Regions from separate parts of the Chryseobacterium sp. D764 genome, predicted to be linked through region 3. Evidence: riboswitches for the same ligand, from Rfam matches in the RefSeq annotation. Region 3 holds a riboswitch; each other region holds the start of a gene.
The links. A riboswitch is a leader RNA that binds a small molecule or an ion and turns the genes downstream of it on or off. The one in region 3 is predicted to bind cobalamin.
Positions count from the first base shown of each region.

Region 1 (4,219 bases), 1.7 Mb from region 3:
AAACTTTTCAGGGAAGCGTACGGAGATGAAACCATTACCGGAGAAAGAATTCTAAAAGCACTGTCACAGTTTATGGCTTCTTTAATTTCTGCAGATTCAAAATATGACAGGTTCAGGCAGGGAAAAGAGCAGTTTACTTCTACAGAATCTCAGGGAATGGCTTTGTTCGGACAGAAATGTGCCTCTTGCCATAGCGGAGAATTATTTACCGATGAAAGCTTCCGTAATACAGGAATGTATTATAACACCGAGTTCAAAGATGCAGGGCGTTACAGAGTTACTCTTAATCAGGTAGACTGGATGAAATTCCGTGTTCCAAGTTTGAGAAACGTAGAATATACAGCACCTTATATGCATGACGGAAGGTTTTACACATTAGATGCTGTACTCAATTTCTATTCAGAACAGGTGGAAGATAATGCGAATCTTGATCCTCAGCTGAAACAGAATGGTCATACAGGAATAGCCATGAATAGTCAGGAAAAACAGTCGATTATTGCTTTCCTGAAAACATTGTCCGACAAAAGTTTTATATCCAATCCAAAATTTGCAGAATAAATTATAGAAAACATGAAGAAGATTATAGCAATACTATGTTTAATGGTATTTAGCCTGAGCCAGGCAAATCTGGTTAGAGACAGTATGTATATTGCTCAGAATGGCTTTAGCAGAATTGATTTTGATGATGACTGTGATGCATGCGGTTGTGCGGCCGGTAACGGATCATCCGGTTTTGAATCTTTGCTGAATCCACAGTTTATCGGAATCAAATATTTTGCACAGCATTACAAAGCAAAAGAAAATTTATTTGTAAAAGATCTTACACAGGATCAGTATTTTAATACCTTACAGCTTTGGGGAAAAATTCCATTGACTAAAAAACTAAGTGTATATGCAAGTCTGCCATTTCATTTTCATGAAAAAAGGACTATGCAGGGAGATATCAAAATCAACGGAATCGGAGATCTGAACCTGATGGGAATCTATCAGCTAATGAGCTCTAAAGATAATTTCCATCACGTGAGCGGAGGTTTGGGCGTGAAAATTCCTTTGGGAAAGTTTGATGAAAAAGGAGCATCCGGAGTCAATCCGAGTTTTCAGTTGGGAACAGGAAGCTGGGATTATCAGGCGGCTTTGAATTATAAATTTCAAAAGAATAAAGTAGCTGTATTGGTCAATACAGACTATACAATCAAAACGGAAAATAAGAAGAATTACCATTTCGGAAACCAGTGGAACTACGCTGCAACAGGATTTTATCAGGTTGCAGGAAATGAAAAATCTATCTTTTCTGTAAAAACCGGAGTGCAGGGAGAAGTGTATGCTCAGAACAAGCAGTTTGATGAAGCCCTGCCCAATACAGCCGGAAGTGCATTGTATGGGAAGATTGGGTTTGAAGCCTCTTATAAAAAACTGAGCCTGGGAAGTGAACTCATGCTTCCTATGTATACCCATTTGGCTGGTGGTGATATTGAAGCAAAATCCAGATTTAGTATTTTCCTGAATATCGGAATTTAAATAAAACCCCTTTTTAATCATGTTAAAGCTCCTTCGGGAGCTTTAATTGTTTATGAATCATGATTTTAATTGGGGGTTAGGAATAATTTTTTATCTTTGCCGAAATTTGGTGAGCCCTAAAAAGCTCTTAAAAGGGAATCCGGTGAAAATCCGGAACAGACCCGCTGCTGTAAGCTCCGCACCAAGATTTTTGAAGAATATATCCACTGTTTTTTAATGGGAAGGATTTCAAAAATGGAGTAAGTCAGAAGACCTGCCAGAAAATAATCGTTTGACGCTTTCGTGGAATAAAGCTTAGGACATCAATGATTCTGTGCAGTGACAGCTGTGCTTTGTCGTTGTATTCTTATATCCATTAGCGTCTTCATTATCCTAAATGAGCTAATGGCGGCAAAACTAATTACTTCTGCAATTCATAAAGCTGTTTTCACAATACTGGTGTTAACATCTCACCTTTTGTCTTCTCAAACCAAGAAAAAAGACAGTGTTCAGGAAGAATCAATCAAAGGGATCAACCTTTACAAGAAAAACTTCAAAGAAATTCTTCCGGCACAAACCCTGCAGGGCGAGCAGCTGGAAAGACTGAACAGTCATTCTGTAGCAGATGCTCTTCGGTATTTTTCCGGTGTTCAGATCAAAGACTATGGAGGGATTGGCGGATTGAAAACCATTAATGTCCGAAGCCTCGGAAGTCAGCATGTAGGCGTTTTCTATGATGGAATTCAACTGGGAAATGCACAGAACGGACTGGTAGATCTGGGAAGATATTCTTTGGATGATCTGGAAGAAATATCATTGTATAACGGGCAGAAAAGCGAGATTTTTCAGCCGGCAAAAGATTTCGGTTCTTCGGGATCTATCTATTTACAGCCTAAAACGCCTGTATTTAAAGGAATAAAGAAAACCAATCTTGTGATAAGAGCAAAAAGTGCCTCCATAGACCTTTTTAATCCGTCATTCCGATTGGAACAGAAAATTTCAGACAGAACTTCTGCCAGCTTCAGTGGAGAATTTCTGCAAAGTGATGGGATTTACAGATTTCGGTATGCCAAGAAATATCCTGATGGACAGCAGGCTTATGATACAATTGCAAAGAGGCAGGACTCAGATATCAAAGCGAAACGTTTTGAAACTTCGTTAAACGGAACTTTAAATAACGGAAGCTGGAATGTAAGAGGCTATGGTTATATTTCAGACCGTGGAATGCCGGCTCCTATTGTGAATGGCCGTTTTGGAGGAAGAGGAGCAAGACTTTCTGATGAAAATTATTTCGTGCAGGCCAATCTTCGGAAAAAACTGTTTCCCAGATTTGAAACTCAGCTGAAAGCAAAGTTTGCCTACGATTACACTCATTTTATGGATACTGTTCGCTCGCAGTCTATTATTCATACCGATAACACCTATATCCAACGAGAGCTCTATCTTTCCTCATCCAATATCTATTCTATCACATCCAATTGGGATGTCAGTCTGAGCGGGGATTTTCAGTACAATAATCTGGATGCCAATCTGGATAACTTTTCTTATCCTACACGTTACACTACATTGGTTGCATTGGCAACAACGTATCAGTGGAACAGATTCAAGATCCTGGGCAGCCTTTTAGGAACTTTTACTTTTGAAGAAGTAAGAAAAAATAAAAGACCCGGAGACAGCAGAGAATGGACCCCAGCTGTATTTATGAGCTACCAGCCTGAAATAATTCCTGAACTTACTTTAAGAGCTTTCTATAAAAGGATTTTCCGACTGCCAACCTTCAATGATCTGTATTACACTAATATCGGAAATACTTACCTGAAGCCGGAATTTACCAATCAGTATGATGTAGGATTTACGTATCAGAAGAATTATAAAAACCGATTCTTTACATCCTTTTATGCTAAAGTAGACGGTTATTACAACAAAGTACAGGATAAGATTGTTGCAGCCCCTAACGGAAGTATGTTCCGCTGGCTGATGATGAACCTTGGACGGGTTGAAATCATAGGTGCTGACGTGAATGTTCAGGCAGAAATGCAGTTAGGAAAAGTAAAACTGAGACCCTTGCTTTCCTACACTTACCAAAGTGCAAGAGATATGACAGATCCGGAGGATACATTCTACCGAAATCAGATTCCTTACACACCATGGCATAGTGGCTCCTTCACCCTGATGGCGGACTATAAAGACTGGAGTTTCAATTACAGTGCGATGTATGTAGGAGAAAGGTATGATGTGAACCAGGACAACATTCAATACAATTATGTACAGCCTTGGTATACCCATGATCTGTCTGTTCAGAAAAAATTCAACTGGGCGAATCATCAATTTAAAGTAAGCCTTGAGATGAATAATATTTTCAACCAATATTATGATGTAGTGATCAATTATCCGATGCCGGGCAGAAACTTTAAACTTATTCTAAACTTTACCTTATGAGAAAACTAAACTTTTACTTTTTATTTCTTGTCTTAGCTTTTCTTAGTTCATGCCGTACGGATGATATTATTGTCCGCCAGGAAGTGGTAGAGGGACTTCCATCAGAAAATACAGCAATCAAAGGTTTCTACATGCTGAATGAAGGAAATATGGGAAGCAACAAATGTACCTTGGACTTTTTTGATTATACCAAAGGAACCTATTACAGGAACATCTACGCGGAGATTAATCCGAATGTTGTGAAAGAACTGGGAGATGTTGGAAATGATATTAAGATCTACGG
Region 1 is NZ_CP079219.1:3,685,410-3,689,628, forward strand. Features, by position in the region: gene KYG33_RS16685 (cytochrome-c peroxidase) at 1-558, shown strand, start outside; gene KYG33_RS16690 (transporter) at 571-1,518, shown strand; cobalamin riboswitch at 1,609-1,794, shown strand; gene KYG33_RS16695 (TonB-dependent receptor plug domain-containing protein) at 1,903-3,936, shown strand; gene KYG33_RS16700 (YncE family protein) at 3,933-4,219, shown strand, end outside.
Region 1: linked by a shared signal. The riboswitch ahead of KYG33_RS16695 (TonB-dependent receptor plug domain-containing protein) and the one ahead of KYG33_RS08700 (acyl-CoA thioesterase) in region 3 are both predicted to bind cobalamin.

Region 2 (4,219 bases), 1.6 Mb from region 3:
CTGTCCCTTTTACCACAGGTCCTAAAAGTTTTGTACATGCCGGGTAAGTCAATGCTTCCAGCCCACAGCCGATTGTATCCAGAAGACAGTAGTGAGCGGTCTTCCATGCTAAGTCATTTTTAATTTCGTAATTTAAAACATAGTCTGCAATGTCTGTTAATACCTGATCGGGTTGTGGTCTTTCGTTTGAGATGTGTGAACTCATTTTTTATTATTGAAAAATTTTAATTAATTAAAAGTTAAGAGTGGAAAATTGAAAATGAATTATTGTTTTTTCATTTCCGACATTCTATTTTCCATTATTTCCGGTCGTTGATGGACACAAATTCTTTGTTTTCAGGCCCTGTATAATTGGCACTTGGACGGATAATCTTTCCATCCTGTCTCTGTTCTATAATATGAGCACTCCATCCGGTCACTCTTGAAATGACAAATAACGGAGTAAACATCAGAGTAGGCACTCCCATCAGATGGTAAGAAACAGCGGAGAACCAATCCAGATTCGGGAACATTTTCTTTTCTTCCCACATGATCGTTTCCAATCTTTCAGCAATATTATACAGCAGCATATCTCCTGCTTCTTCAGAAAGTTCTTTCGCCACTTTTTTAATCACGACGTTTCTCGGATCTGAAATGGTATACACCGGGTGTCCAAAGCCAATAATCACTTCTTTGTTCACAATACGCTTGCGAATATCGCTTTCTGCTTCATCAGGAGAATTGTAGCGGCTTTGGATTTCAAAAGCAACTTCATTTGCCCCACCATGTTTAGGTCCTCTCAAAGCACCAATTGCTCCGGTAATTGCAGAGTAAATATCAGATCCTGTTCCGGCAATCACACGGCTGGTAAATGTTGAGGCATTAAATTCATGTTCTGCATAGAGGTTTAACGAGATTTCCATTGCTTTTACCCAGGAATCTGCAGGTTTTTTCCCATGCAGCAGGTGAAGGAAATGCCCTCCTATTGTATCATCATCGGTTTCTACGTCAATTTCTTTTCCATTATGGGTATAATGATACCAATATAACAGACCTGAGCTGAAAGATGCCAGTAATTTGTCTGCAATATCTCTTGCTCCCGCCATATTATGATCATCTTTTTCCGGCTGAATACTTCCGATAGCAGAAACCATGGAACGCATGACATCCATGGGATGAGCCGCTGCAGGAATACTCTTAAGAATATTTCTCACAGAATGAGGTAGCCCTCTCAAAGATTTTAGTTTGGCTTTATAGTTTTTCAATTGTGCTCCGGTTGGCAGCTGGCCGTAGATCAAAAGATAAGCTACTTCTTCAAACTGTGCTTTCTCTGCCAGATCCAGAATATCATATCCTCTGTAATGGAGATCGTTTCCACTTTTTCCGACACTGCAAAGAGCCGTATTACCTGCTGCTACCCCTGAAAGCGCAACGCTTTTTTTAGGTTTAAATGTGGGTTCACTGTTAGTTGACATTATCAATTATTTTGTTTAAAAAGGTTGTCTAATTTTTGTTCGTAGTCATAGTATCCGATGCTTTGATAGAGTTCTTCCCTGGTTTGCATAGTATCCAATACATTGATCTGTGTTCCGTCTTTACGAAGGTGTTCATATACATTTTGAGCGGCTTTATTGGCAGCACGGAAAGCAGAAAGCGGATAAAGGATCAGTCCCACGCCTGCATTTTTTAATTCTTCCACCGTGTACATTCTGATCATCCCGAATTCGGTAATATTAGCCAGCACTGGAACTCCTGCGGCTTCAACAAACTTGTGATAAAAGCTTAAGTCAGGAACGGCTTCTGCAAAAATAAAATCTGCTCCAGCTTCTTTATAAGCTGCTGCTCTTTCCAATGTTTTTTCCAATCCTTCATTAGCAAATGCATCGGTACGGGCACCAATTACAAAATTTTCATCGGTACGGGCATCTACCGCTGCTTTCACTCTGTCTACCATTTCTTCTTTGGTTACCACTTCTTTTCCCGGGCGGTGTCCACAGCGTTTTGCCCCTACCTGGTCTTCAATATGGAGGGCCGCAGCTCCAGCTTTAATCAGTGACTTTACAGTTCTTGCCACATTGAATGCTGAAGGTCCGAATCCGGTATCAACATCTACCATGAGCGGTACATCACAAACATTCGTGATACGCTGAACATCAATCAATACATCTTCCAGCGTGGTAATTCCTAGATCCGGAATCCCTAGAGAACCCGCGGCAACACCTCCTCCTGAAAGATAAATTGCATTAAAACCTGCCTGCTGTGCTAACAATGCATGATTGGCATTGATGGTGCCAACAATCTGAAGGGGACTTTCTTTTCGCATGGCCTCCCGAAATTTCATACCGGGAGACTTCAAACTTTCACTTGTAGTCATTATAATATTTATTGTTTAGTTGAAATTTGTTTTACAGAAAACCATGAACAGGCATCACAATAGCTACCGGCATTGCATGATATGTTAAAAAGGAAATCAAAAAATAACTGATTTGTTTTAATCGATTTTTGTAATCCGGAATTCAGAGCCATTATCTCCGTGCCAATCTGTTTATTTCCAAGTCTGCTGCTGTATGAATAATCGAAATCGAATGGATACATTTTTTTAACTTTTTATATTGATTAAATCCTCATAAAAAGTTCCTGATAAACTTCACAATGCCTGTGAGAAAGAAAAATATGGAAAAGGAAAAATACGATGAATACACGATAATGAAAGAGCATACCACTCCACTACTTATCTGCATCATAAAAATAACACGAGCTGACAAAATATATTGATCCCACTGTTATCCATATCGTATCATACCTGACTATAAGCTTCAGACCGCGAAAGCATCGTCAATTCGAAATAGGCAGGTCTCCTGACTTGTAACAGTTTTTATCGCCCTTCCCATATAACGAGGTATACAGTGGACCTTTTTTGATAAAAACCTTGATGTTACTTACAGTTGCGCGACAGTTCGTGATTTGCACACGATTCCCTTTTAAGACACAGCTAAGTGTAACCAGTTTCGGTTGATAAAGAAGATGTTAAGAACTCCTTGGTGGTAAATATAGGTATTTTATAAAAACATGAAAGATATTTTATGCAAACAATAATTATTTAATCATAATCCATTGATTATGTTATTATTAAAAATACATTCTTCACCCAACAGACATTATAATTTAGATTATCCTGCCCATTTTTTGTTACAAAATCCACAAGATATGTCGTGAAAAAATCAGACAAGTTCAAAGAAACTGTCTACTTGTTATTGTTTTTCATTCTGGAATTGAAGCGTTTTTTAAAACTTTTTTTTTAGCGATAATGGATGCTCATTTTCTGGCTTCAAATGATCTTTTTTATATCATTTTCAGTCAAAAATTTAATCTTTATTCTTCAATCCATTTTCTGAAAGCAGAGGTATTACTCTGGCTTGTGATAAGGTGGATTTTATGTCCTTTTATCTGGATAGACTGTGTATTTCTGTTGTAACGCTCTATCCTTTCAATATGTATTTTCTGAACGATTTCACTTCGGTTAATTCTGAAAAAATCCGAAGGACTAAGCTGATTTTCAATTTCTTTTAGTGTAGATTCATTAAGCAGATGTTTTTTTCCTGCAGTATCAAAAGCAAAGACAATTCCCTCTTCTGCTTCAAAGAAAGTGATCTCTTCAGTATTTACAAAATAAGTTCCCTGATGTGAGGAGACCGTAAATCTTTTTTTATATTTTTTCTCTGGATGACTGTTATTGAGCATTTGCTGAAGTTTTATCAGGACATCATTCTGTTCTGATGCAGAAGTTCTTAATAAAAGAAATTTACCCCATGCTTTTTGGAAACGTTCCTGTGAAAATGGTTTTAAAAGATATTCTATACCATTACTTTCAAAGGCATTCATCCAATACTGATCGTAAGCGGTTGTGAAAATTATCGGGCTTGAAATGTTCACCTGACTGTAGATTTCAAAGGCATTTCCATCCAATAATTCTATATCAGAAAAGATCAGGTCTACTGTTGAATTTTTAAAAAAAGTAACGGCTTCTTCTACGGTATCAATCTCTGCAACGATCTCAACCGGTTCTTCCAATTCGCTGATAAAACGTTTTAATTTGTTTCTGGCAGGAATTTCGTCTTCGATAATTATAACTTTTATCATATTTTTATACTGGAATTATAGGAAGTGTTACTGAAAATCCGGTTTCTGTTTTTAATATTTCTACCTGTCGGTCGGTTAATAACGTATATTGTTCTTTAAG
Region 2 is NZ_CP079219.1:363,217-367,435, reverse strand. Features, by position in the region: gene KYG33_RS01550 (bifunctional 2-methylcitrate dehydratase/aconitate hydratase) at 1-205, opposite strand, end outside; gene prpC (2-methylcitrate synthase) at 300-1,454, opposite strand; gene prpB (methylisocitrate lyase) at 1,457-2,353, opposite strand; cobalamin riboswitch at 2,810-3,001, opposite strand; gene KYG33_RS01535 (LytR/AlgR family response regulator transcription factor) at 3,352-4,119, opposite strand; gene KYG33_RS01530 (sensor histidine kinase) at 4,124-4,219, opposite strand, start outside.
Region 2: linked by a shared signal. The riboswitch ahead of prpB (methylisocitrate lyase) and the one ahead of KYG33_RS08700 (acyl-CoA thioesterase) in region 3 are both predicted to bind cobalamin.

Region 3 (4,219 bases):
TGGATTCAAAAATGCCGTTAGCATTGAGATCTATCCATGCAGTTACCGTTGTTGTACCTGGAGTTCCGGTCCAGCTATTACTTACCGAAAGTTTATTGCCCACACTTCCTACAAAAAACTTTATTCTACGGCTTACATCGCTTCTGTAATCTGTATAGTTGGATGAGCCGGAGTTGCTGACCATGGGAGCCGTAACCCCTGTGGAGTTTACTGTCACATTGGAAATATGCATCATGCTGGTATCTGTAGAAGCGCTTGCACAGTAATTGATGACTGTTGTAAAAAATATAGGAGTGGACCATGTTCCCGTTATCGTGTTACATATTTTTGCAACTTGTACTTCATAAATTGTACAGGGCTCTAACATACCAATAGTAAACACATTTTGCCCAGACAATCCCGTTGCTATCATCCAGGTGGTACTGCCAGCTTTCCGGTATCTTACATAATTGTTCGGAGTATTTGGGTCGGCAGTCCAGGTAACCGTTGCGGAAGTAAGGCTAACATTTGATACCACAACATCTGTTGGAGCATTTGTATCACAATAAAATAAAGATTTTGATCCTGCTTCTATCTTGTTTTCTGCCTGAAAGCTTGAAATACCCAAAATAAAAGAGAATACATAAAGTAGTCTTTTTGTCATGTTTATTAGTTTTTAAATTCTCCTGAAAAATAGAGCATTTTTTGAAATAATTCTTATAAATATTTCATTTATTGTTATATTTTATCAATACATTTTAAATTACAAGCCAAAAATCACACCTATTATACAAAATAATCCCATAAGATATCTGCATTTTTAATCCATCTGAAACAAATACAAGATTTTAAAGAACTGCAATGGTATAAATTATCTCCTGAAAAGCATTTAATTTATATATTTGGGGGATCAAAAAATTTTCATGATGACTTTCATAAACAAAGCATTCTATTTATCCGCTTTCAGTATTTTATCTATAGCCTTTGTAAAAGGGCAGAATAAAGTTCCTTTCGGAGTTGTAAAAGCTGAAGAAGGATATGCCAATGTACGGGTTCATAAAGACAATTACAGAAAAATTGTAGATAAGATCCGTATGCGTAAAGGAGATGTATTTGTTTATGTAAAACCTGCTCCCGGAGAAACAGAGTGGATCTGGATCAAATATCCTGAAAAACAGGATGAAGACAAACCATTTGTACGTTATGAAACACTGGACAAAGAAGGAATGGTCAATAAAGAACGTATTGCTTATATAGACCAGCTTCCGGCCTATACTCCCTCCAGGTCCAAAAACGGAAAATCACTTATTTTCACAGATAATTCTGATCCAAAAGTTCCTACTGCCCAAAGAAGCAAAGTTGTGATTGATATCTACCCTTCCAATGCCGGCTACCGTAAAAAGGAAAAAGATGCGGAAGGAAAACTTCTTACCATTGATAAAGTAAAACCTTGGGGAATCGGAAATGATCTTCCTGAAGGAATGACTGAGATCAAATCAATCAGAGTACAACAACCCGGAAGAGGTTCTGTCTTTGTAAGAGAAGCCATCAAAAACATGTTCCAGCCTACTATGGATTTTGAGAATATTGGCGTAACATCCCTGGACACCGATAATATTTTCTTATACATGATAAACGGTTCAGGAGAAAACAGATACACCACGCTGTGGACCATCAAGAAAGGAAGAGTAATCAGCCAGATTATTTACCATAATCCGGAATAAATTCATTATTTTTGCACTCGAAAAGTTTTACGCTTATTCATCACAGGAATTGGTTCTGCATCACTGCAGATTAAAAGGGAACCGTGTGAAAATCACGGACTGTCGCGCAACTGTAAGTAACTGAAATCTTTATCAAAGATCCACTGTGCGAGGCATGGGAAGGAGATAAAAGATGTTACAAGTCAGGAGACCTGCCTATTTCTTTAAACAAATAACTTTCGCGATTTGAAGTTGTATTGATCTGATGGATTGTTTCAGGGGGTTCTTTAAGTTCCTGTCATTATTCTGTTGTTTTAATATCGTTTTCATTTCGCTTTAATTAATAATGATATATGACTACAGAAGAAAGAATTGAAGCATCCGAAACCAGAATCTTTAAAGCGGTTTTCCCTAACACAACCAATCATTACGATACCCTTTTTGGTGGTACGGCCATGCAGCTGATGGACGAAGTAGCTTTTATTACAGCCACACGATTTGCCAGAAAAAGAGTGGTAACAGTGAGCAGTGACAAGATCGATTTCAAGAAACCTATTCCAGCCGGAACTATTGTTGAACTGATTGGCAAAGTTTCATACGTAGGAAAAACAAGTATGAAAGTAAATGTTGAGATCTATACCGAGCAGATGTATTCCTATGAAAGAGAAAAAGCCATTGTAGGTGATTTTACTTTTGTAGCGATTGACGAATTCAAGAAACCAATCCAGATACTATAAATGATAAATTTTCGGGCGGCCAAAGGCCGCCCGAAAATTATTCTATTTTCAATAAATTTATTTCACAACTTTTTCAGTTTCCAGGCTTCTGCTCAGCAGCAGTTCAAAGGCTTCTCCCATTTCATCCGATGCTCTGCTGATAGCATTTTCAAGCATATTCCGGATTTGTTTTTCTGTTACTCCGGCTTCCGTCCAGCTTTTTCCTGAAGTATGAGAATTTAAGATAAATGGCATAATTCTGTCGATTCCACAGGCAAAAATAGCATCCGGTGTTTTCTCATCTTCAAACTCAAGCCATAGATTGAAGAACTCTGTACGCAAAGGCTCATCCAGGATACCGAAAATCTTTTGTGCAGATGCTTTCTCTCTGTCAAACTTCCCTACCATTGCTTTTTCATCAAAAATAAAGGTATCCCCAGCTTCTATCTCTACCAAATCGTGAATGGAAAGCATTCTTATCACTCTCAACAGATCAATATCTGCACGGTTTTTAGCATATGGATAAAGAATCTGAGCCAGAATGATGATCTGCCATGAATGTTCCGCAGTATTCTCTCTTCGGGAATCGTCAGCATTATAATTTCTTCGCTGTACATTTTTCAAGGCATCCACTGCCAGGATAAAATCAATCTCTTTCTGAATTTTCATCTTACTTTTCTCTATTATATTGTTCTGAAGGGTACACCTTTGTTTTGGTTACCCACTTATTATTGATCTTTTCTTTAGTGATCACTTTTACGCGGCCTTCTACCGTCATATCTTCTTCTTTTTCAAAGACTTTATCAAGTCCTTTATTGGGAACAACAGCATATTCAGTGGTAAAAATATCACAACAGCCAGATTTTCCATAGGAGATCAGGCGCTTACGTTTCACATCCACATCAAAAATATCAAGAGCACTGGACGCAAGATCCGTAAGTTCTTTACTCTTCACAAATGCCATTCTTGTACTGTTGAATACATAAACGTCATAGGAAGCAGCGCTATAGTTTCCCATATTCCCGTTCCTTACCGCTATATCTTCAGTTCCGTCAAAATTAAAATCATTAATGATTACAGAGTTCTGTTTATTTGTCAGCTGGATCATTTTTCCCAGCCTGGGCTTTTCAGTCTGATCTGTTTCCAACACCAGATTATCCGATGCAAAAGTCTGTACCTTTGTATTTTTATGATCAAACAATTCTACAGTTCCTTTGCCGCTGCACCGGTCATCATAGCAATTTTCTACCTGGATGATTGCATCATAATTCTTTGATGCATTTTTAACCTCAAACTGATATTGTCCGAAACATGCAGGCCCCAGTAAAACAAAAGCCGGTAAATGTTTATACTTATTGAATAAATTCATGGTAATAGTAAGTGATTTAGGTGTTTTTTTCCTAACAAAAATACGAATCATAATACCGATCTCAAAATTCCGGCCTTATTATCTGTAAGGATCTGAAACATTTTAACAGCCTTTAAATAAAAGAGTGTTCAGTAATAAGAAGCTATTTCCCGCTATACGCTCATACTCCTCGCTCCGTACCTGAACCCAAGCCGCTGTGAGGTAACCGCTGCTATCGGGGCTATATCTTGGGTAATGAGCAATAATTAATGAATGATAACTTTTTTTCTCTTTATTTCTTTCATTTTCATTTAAAATTTAAACATTTTTTGATCAAATTCATTCTTATCAAAATTCATAGTAAAATTTATAAATCTGATTATCAAATATTTATACTATTTATTTTAAAAATTTCACTACTTTGTATTGCATAATACCATTTTATTTACATATCTTTGTAATGTAAAATCGAA
Region 3 is NZ_CP079219.1:1,936,740-1,940,958, forward strand. Features, by position in the region: gene KYG33_RS08690 (GEVED domain-containing protein) at 1-643, opposite strand, end outside; gene KYG33_RS08695 (hypothetical protein) at 903-1,703, shown strand; cobalamin riboswitch at 1,737-1,917, shown strand; gene KYG33_RS08700 (acyl-CoA thioesterase) at 2,036-2,419, shown strand; gene KYG33_RS08705 (HD domain-containing protein) at 2,477-3,067, opposite strand; gene KYG33_RS08710 (XAC2610-related protein) at 3,069-3,767, opposite strand.

Region 4 (4,219 bases), 140 kb from region 3:
TTTTAGTTTCCTTATCAATAGATTTTGCATAATAGTATCCGGCATTAGCCCGGATTTTATGATTTCCCAATTGTTTGCTGAAAGACAATTGAGATTCCAATCCGTAAGATTCAGATTTATTGACATTAAATGCCTGCCAATACCCCAAAGCAGTAGGCAGCCATACAATAAGATCTGTAATGTTCATATAATAAGGAGACAAAGTAAGTCTGAAATCTCCTACTTTGAACTCATTCACCATATCAAACTGGGTAGACGTTTCCGGTCTCAGATCTTTATTTCCTCCCGGCTCATAATAAATATCATTAAATGACGGATATCTGAAGTTTTTTGACACGTTAACGCTTACATCATACCATTTTGCGGCACTCCATTTTCCAGAGAATGAATACATAAACGGAGACTTCACATCTTCCACAAAATCTTTCTTAAATCCACCCTCAAAACGCAGGTCTTTAGTAGCAAAATACCTCAGCAACCCGGAAACAGAGCCAATATTTCTACTGACACTGGATATTCCGCTCTGATATCCTTCACCTTTATTGATCTGAAATTCTCCGATAAGATTAAAATTCCACTTAGAATTCAGAAAATAATTGAAATCATTTTTAAAGATATAGTTTTTCCCTGTTCCCCCACTTGATTTAGGCTGGTTTAACGAACCGAAATACTGAAAGTTTTCTTCTGTATAGGCCGCTTTAAAAGAGTTGCTGAACTTAGTTTTATTCCAGTCCCAGGAAAGAAGGCTTCTTATACTTTGAGTTTTATATTTTGTTTTTGTTCCCGTTTCTTCATACACAGGATAATGCTGTGAAGAATCGAAAAACTGGCTTTGCCACGAAATTTTATGATCGTTGGTTATTTTATAGGATGCACCTGCATTGAATGTGGTATTATAGTAATTTCCATTTCTGTTGATATACTTCAGATCGCTTACCTCATAATTGTTTTCACTTACAGAATAATTTCCGGAAGCTTTAAAACTGAACTTATCATTGCTGTAAGAACCTTTTACAAAATTATTATAGGTATTAAAGGAAGCCACCTCAGAAAATAAAGAACCATGGAAACCTTTATTAAAATCAAGGGTATTATTCAGGTGAATACTTCCCCCAATGGCACCACTTCCATAGACTACACTTCCACCGCCGGCTTTTATACCGATCTGATCATAGCCAAACAAAGCAATATTATTGATATCTCCCTGTCCTAAAAAACTGGAGTTGATATTAATCCCATTCCATACAAATGCAGTCTGCTGAGCGGTAGTACCCCGGAAAGATGGTGAAGAAACAGCCCCTCGGCCATTTTCTTTGATAAAAACCTGTGACTGAAATCTCAGGAGCTCTGAAAGATTACTGGAGTTTTTCTCGGCCTCTTCTGCCGAAATTATTTTTACGGGATGAAAAAGTTTCACCCTATTCATCTGGTTGTCGAAGACATAAATAGTGTCTATGGTTTTCTCTTGTCCAAAAAGAAAACAGCCATAAGATGAAAAAAGCAGTACTAAAGATCTTTTTATATCCATACTTTTTTACTTTTCCTCCGAAAGCAATATGTTTTTTGATTATAATGTTGGCAGGTCTCCTGACTTTCGCATTCTGCTCCTTCCCGTTTTAGACAGTGGTTGTTTGCAGAAACTTTTATTGCGATTTACAGTTGCGGGGACAGTATGGGAGTTACACCCAATTCCCTTTTCATTCCAAAATACTGGAAACCAAAATTTTTGCAAAGATAGTTTTTTATATGTATTTGCCAAAAAACCGGCTTTTACATCAAAAATTTCAGACTTTTGCAAATAAAAAACAGCCGCTTTCAAAATTGAAAACGGCCATCATCCCACTACTTTACTATTTATATATGTTATTTTTTAATGAATTTATAAGCTTGTTTTTCTCCTTTCACAGAGTATTGCAGAATATAATATCCTTTTGATAAAGATGAAACATCAATTTGTCCTTCCACAGTATTGAATGATTTCACCCTTTGCCCAACCATATTATAGATTTCTGCTTTTTCTATTTTTCCTGTTCCTTTAAAATAAAGCACATCAGTTACAGGATTAGGATAAATGCCAACACTGTTTTTCTCTTTCACGGTATCATTTACTGATAAGAATTCAGAAGTATCCAGATAAAAAGCAACTATTTGACCTGAAGCATTCGTCCCTGATCCGGCAATTTTCTTTCCGTCTTGTGAAATCGCCAGAGGAAGTCCCATCGTTACTCCATTCGTTGCAATTCCTAAGGATACTGCATAATCATTCAGATTAATTCTTCCGGCAGATGCAGTCCAGATAAAACCTTCTCCCGACATTGGAGGTGCTCCAAATGCTCTGTAAAAACCAATAACTCGTGTTCCATCAGCTGAAATTCCTGTAGCTCCTCCTTTGAAATTGAACGAAGCATTAGGATGTGTTATATAAGTCAGCCCGCTTGTAGCATTCCAAACATAAGGATTAGGATTTGCAGATCCTATAATGGTATTTCCGTCAGCCGAAATTCCGCCTGCTTCTCCTACATTATTCCCGTTATTATCTGTAATAAAACTTTCTACTCCATCCTGCCATTTTGCACCGCTTCTTGTTCCGGTTGGCTCATCCTGCCACCCTACAATCACGGTTCCTGCCGCATTGATTGCATTTGCCCTGGAACTGCGTCCGGAAACTATACTTCCCAGGTCAACCATTCCGTTTACGTCATCCCATTTCACAGCATGTGCGTTCGCAGCAGTAAGAAATCCTAACCCTACAATAGTATTTCCGTTAGGTGACATTCCCCATGTAGAACTTACACTGCCGTCCCAACCGGTAGGAACCAGCCCTCCTCTGTTTACCCATGTGGAAGTAGCTACGTCATAAGTTGATATTTCATTAAATCCTGTTGCAGAATTTGTAACAGAAGATGATATTTTGGTTCCATCGTTTGAAACAATCGTTCTCCCTGCGGCTGGATATCCGTTTGATATTGAACCTATCTGTACAAGTCCGCCTGCTGCATTCCATTTATATACTCCTCCTGCACTTGTATGCATACTTACTACTCCATTATCTGAAACTGCACCTACATTATAATTTCCCAGCCCTATTACTGTAAGCTGTGCTGCTGCAAAACTAAATTTCAGAAAAAGACAAGCCGTCAATATTTTTATTGACATTCTGTAAAAATTTTTCATATTTTATTATATTTAGCGTTCCGAATTGGTGAAAACAATATTAATACAATATTTACCCTATCCAAAGAAATAGACTTTCATAATTCGTGAATTTTAAAAGAGTTTAATTTTTAAACAAATAATAATCAATTAGATACAAAACATCATTTTGAATATGGATTTTACCCGAACTATTCAAAAAAGCACAAAAAACAAACTATCAAGACAAAAATTATTTCAAAATAGCAGAAAAATATTACTGTTTATTTTCATTTGCTGTTCTTTTATTACCAGTGGACAGTCAGGTCCGGACTTTAATATTTTGGCAGATAAGGCATTTCTGAAATTGTATCAGAATTCTGACGAATGCATCAGCTATACTCAGGGAATCCTCGTAAGTGATCAGAATACAGAGCATAAAATTGTACTGCAAAACATTATTTCACAGGCTTTTGCTATGAAAGGCGATTACATACAATCTGTGAATATTTTTGCGCAGAAAGAAGATGCCGATCCGAAAAATGAACTTTCTTATTTTATGCAGGTTTTCAGTGATTATAATCTTGCTGACCAATACCAAAATCTGAGTCTGTACAATCAGTCAAAAAGAATTATTACCCATCTTTTATCTGATCAAAAGCTTCTTAAAAGTAATGATGCCACATTACGAATAACCACAGCAAAGCTGTACCAACTGCAAGCTTTGAACTCAGGAATCAATAGAGATTATACTGCAGCATTCAAAAACCTTGATAAAAGTAATCAGTACCTCAGCGATCATAATGAAGAAAACAGAATATTAAAAATGGAAAACAGAATTTTCCGTTCTTCTTATCTCCTAAAACAAAATAGACTTGTTGAATATAAAGCGCTTATAGAAAATATTATTTCTGATCTTGAGCACCAGACCAATCAACCATTTCTTTTAGGTTTAGCTTATGAGAATCTGTCCCAATATTATTTTTTGAAACAGGATTACACAACATCTGTTGAGAAACTGGAAGCTGGACTCTTTTTGATTGAAGATCTGTCTTTTAATAATTTAAAAATTAAAATTTACGAATCA
Region 4 is NZ_CP079219.1:2,080,623-2,084,841, forward strand. Features, by position in the region: gene KYG33_RS09350 (TonB-dependent receptor plug domain-containing protein) at 1-1,528, opposite strand, end outside; cobalamin riboswitch at 1,560-1,737, opposite strand; gene KYG33_RS09355 (T9SS type A sorting domain-containing protein) at 1,864-3,156, opposite strand; gene KYG33_RS09360 (helix-turn-helix domain-containing protein) at 3,329-4,219, shown strand, end outside.
Region 4: linked by a shared signal. The riboswitch ahead of KYG33_RS09350 (TonB-dependent receptor plug domain-containing protein) and the one ahead of KYG33_RS08700 (acyl-CoA thioesterase) in region 3 are both predicted to bind cobalamin.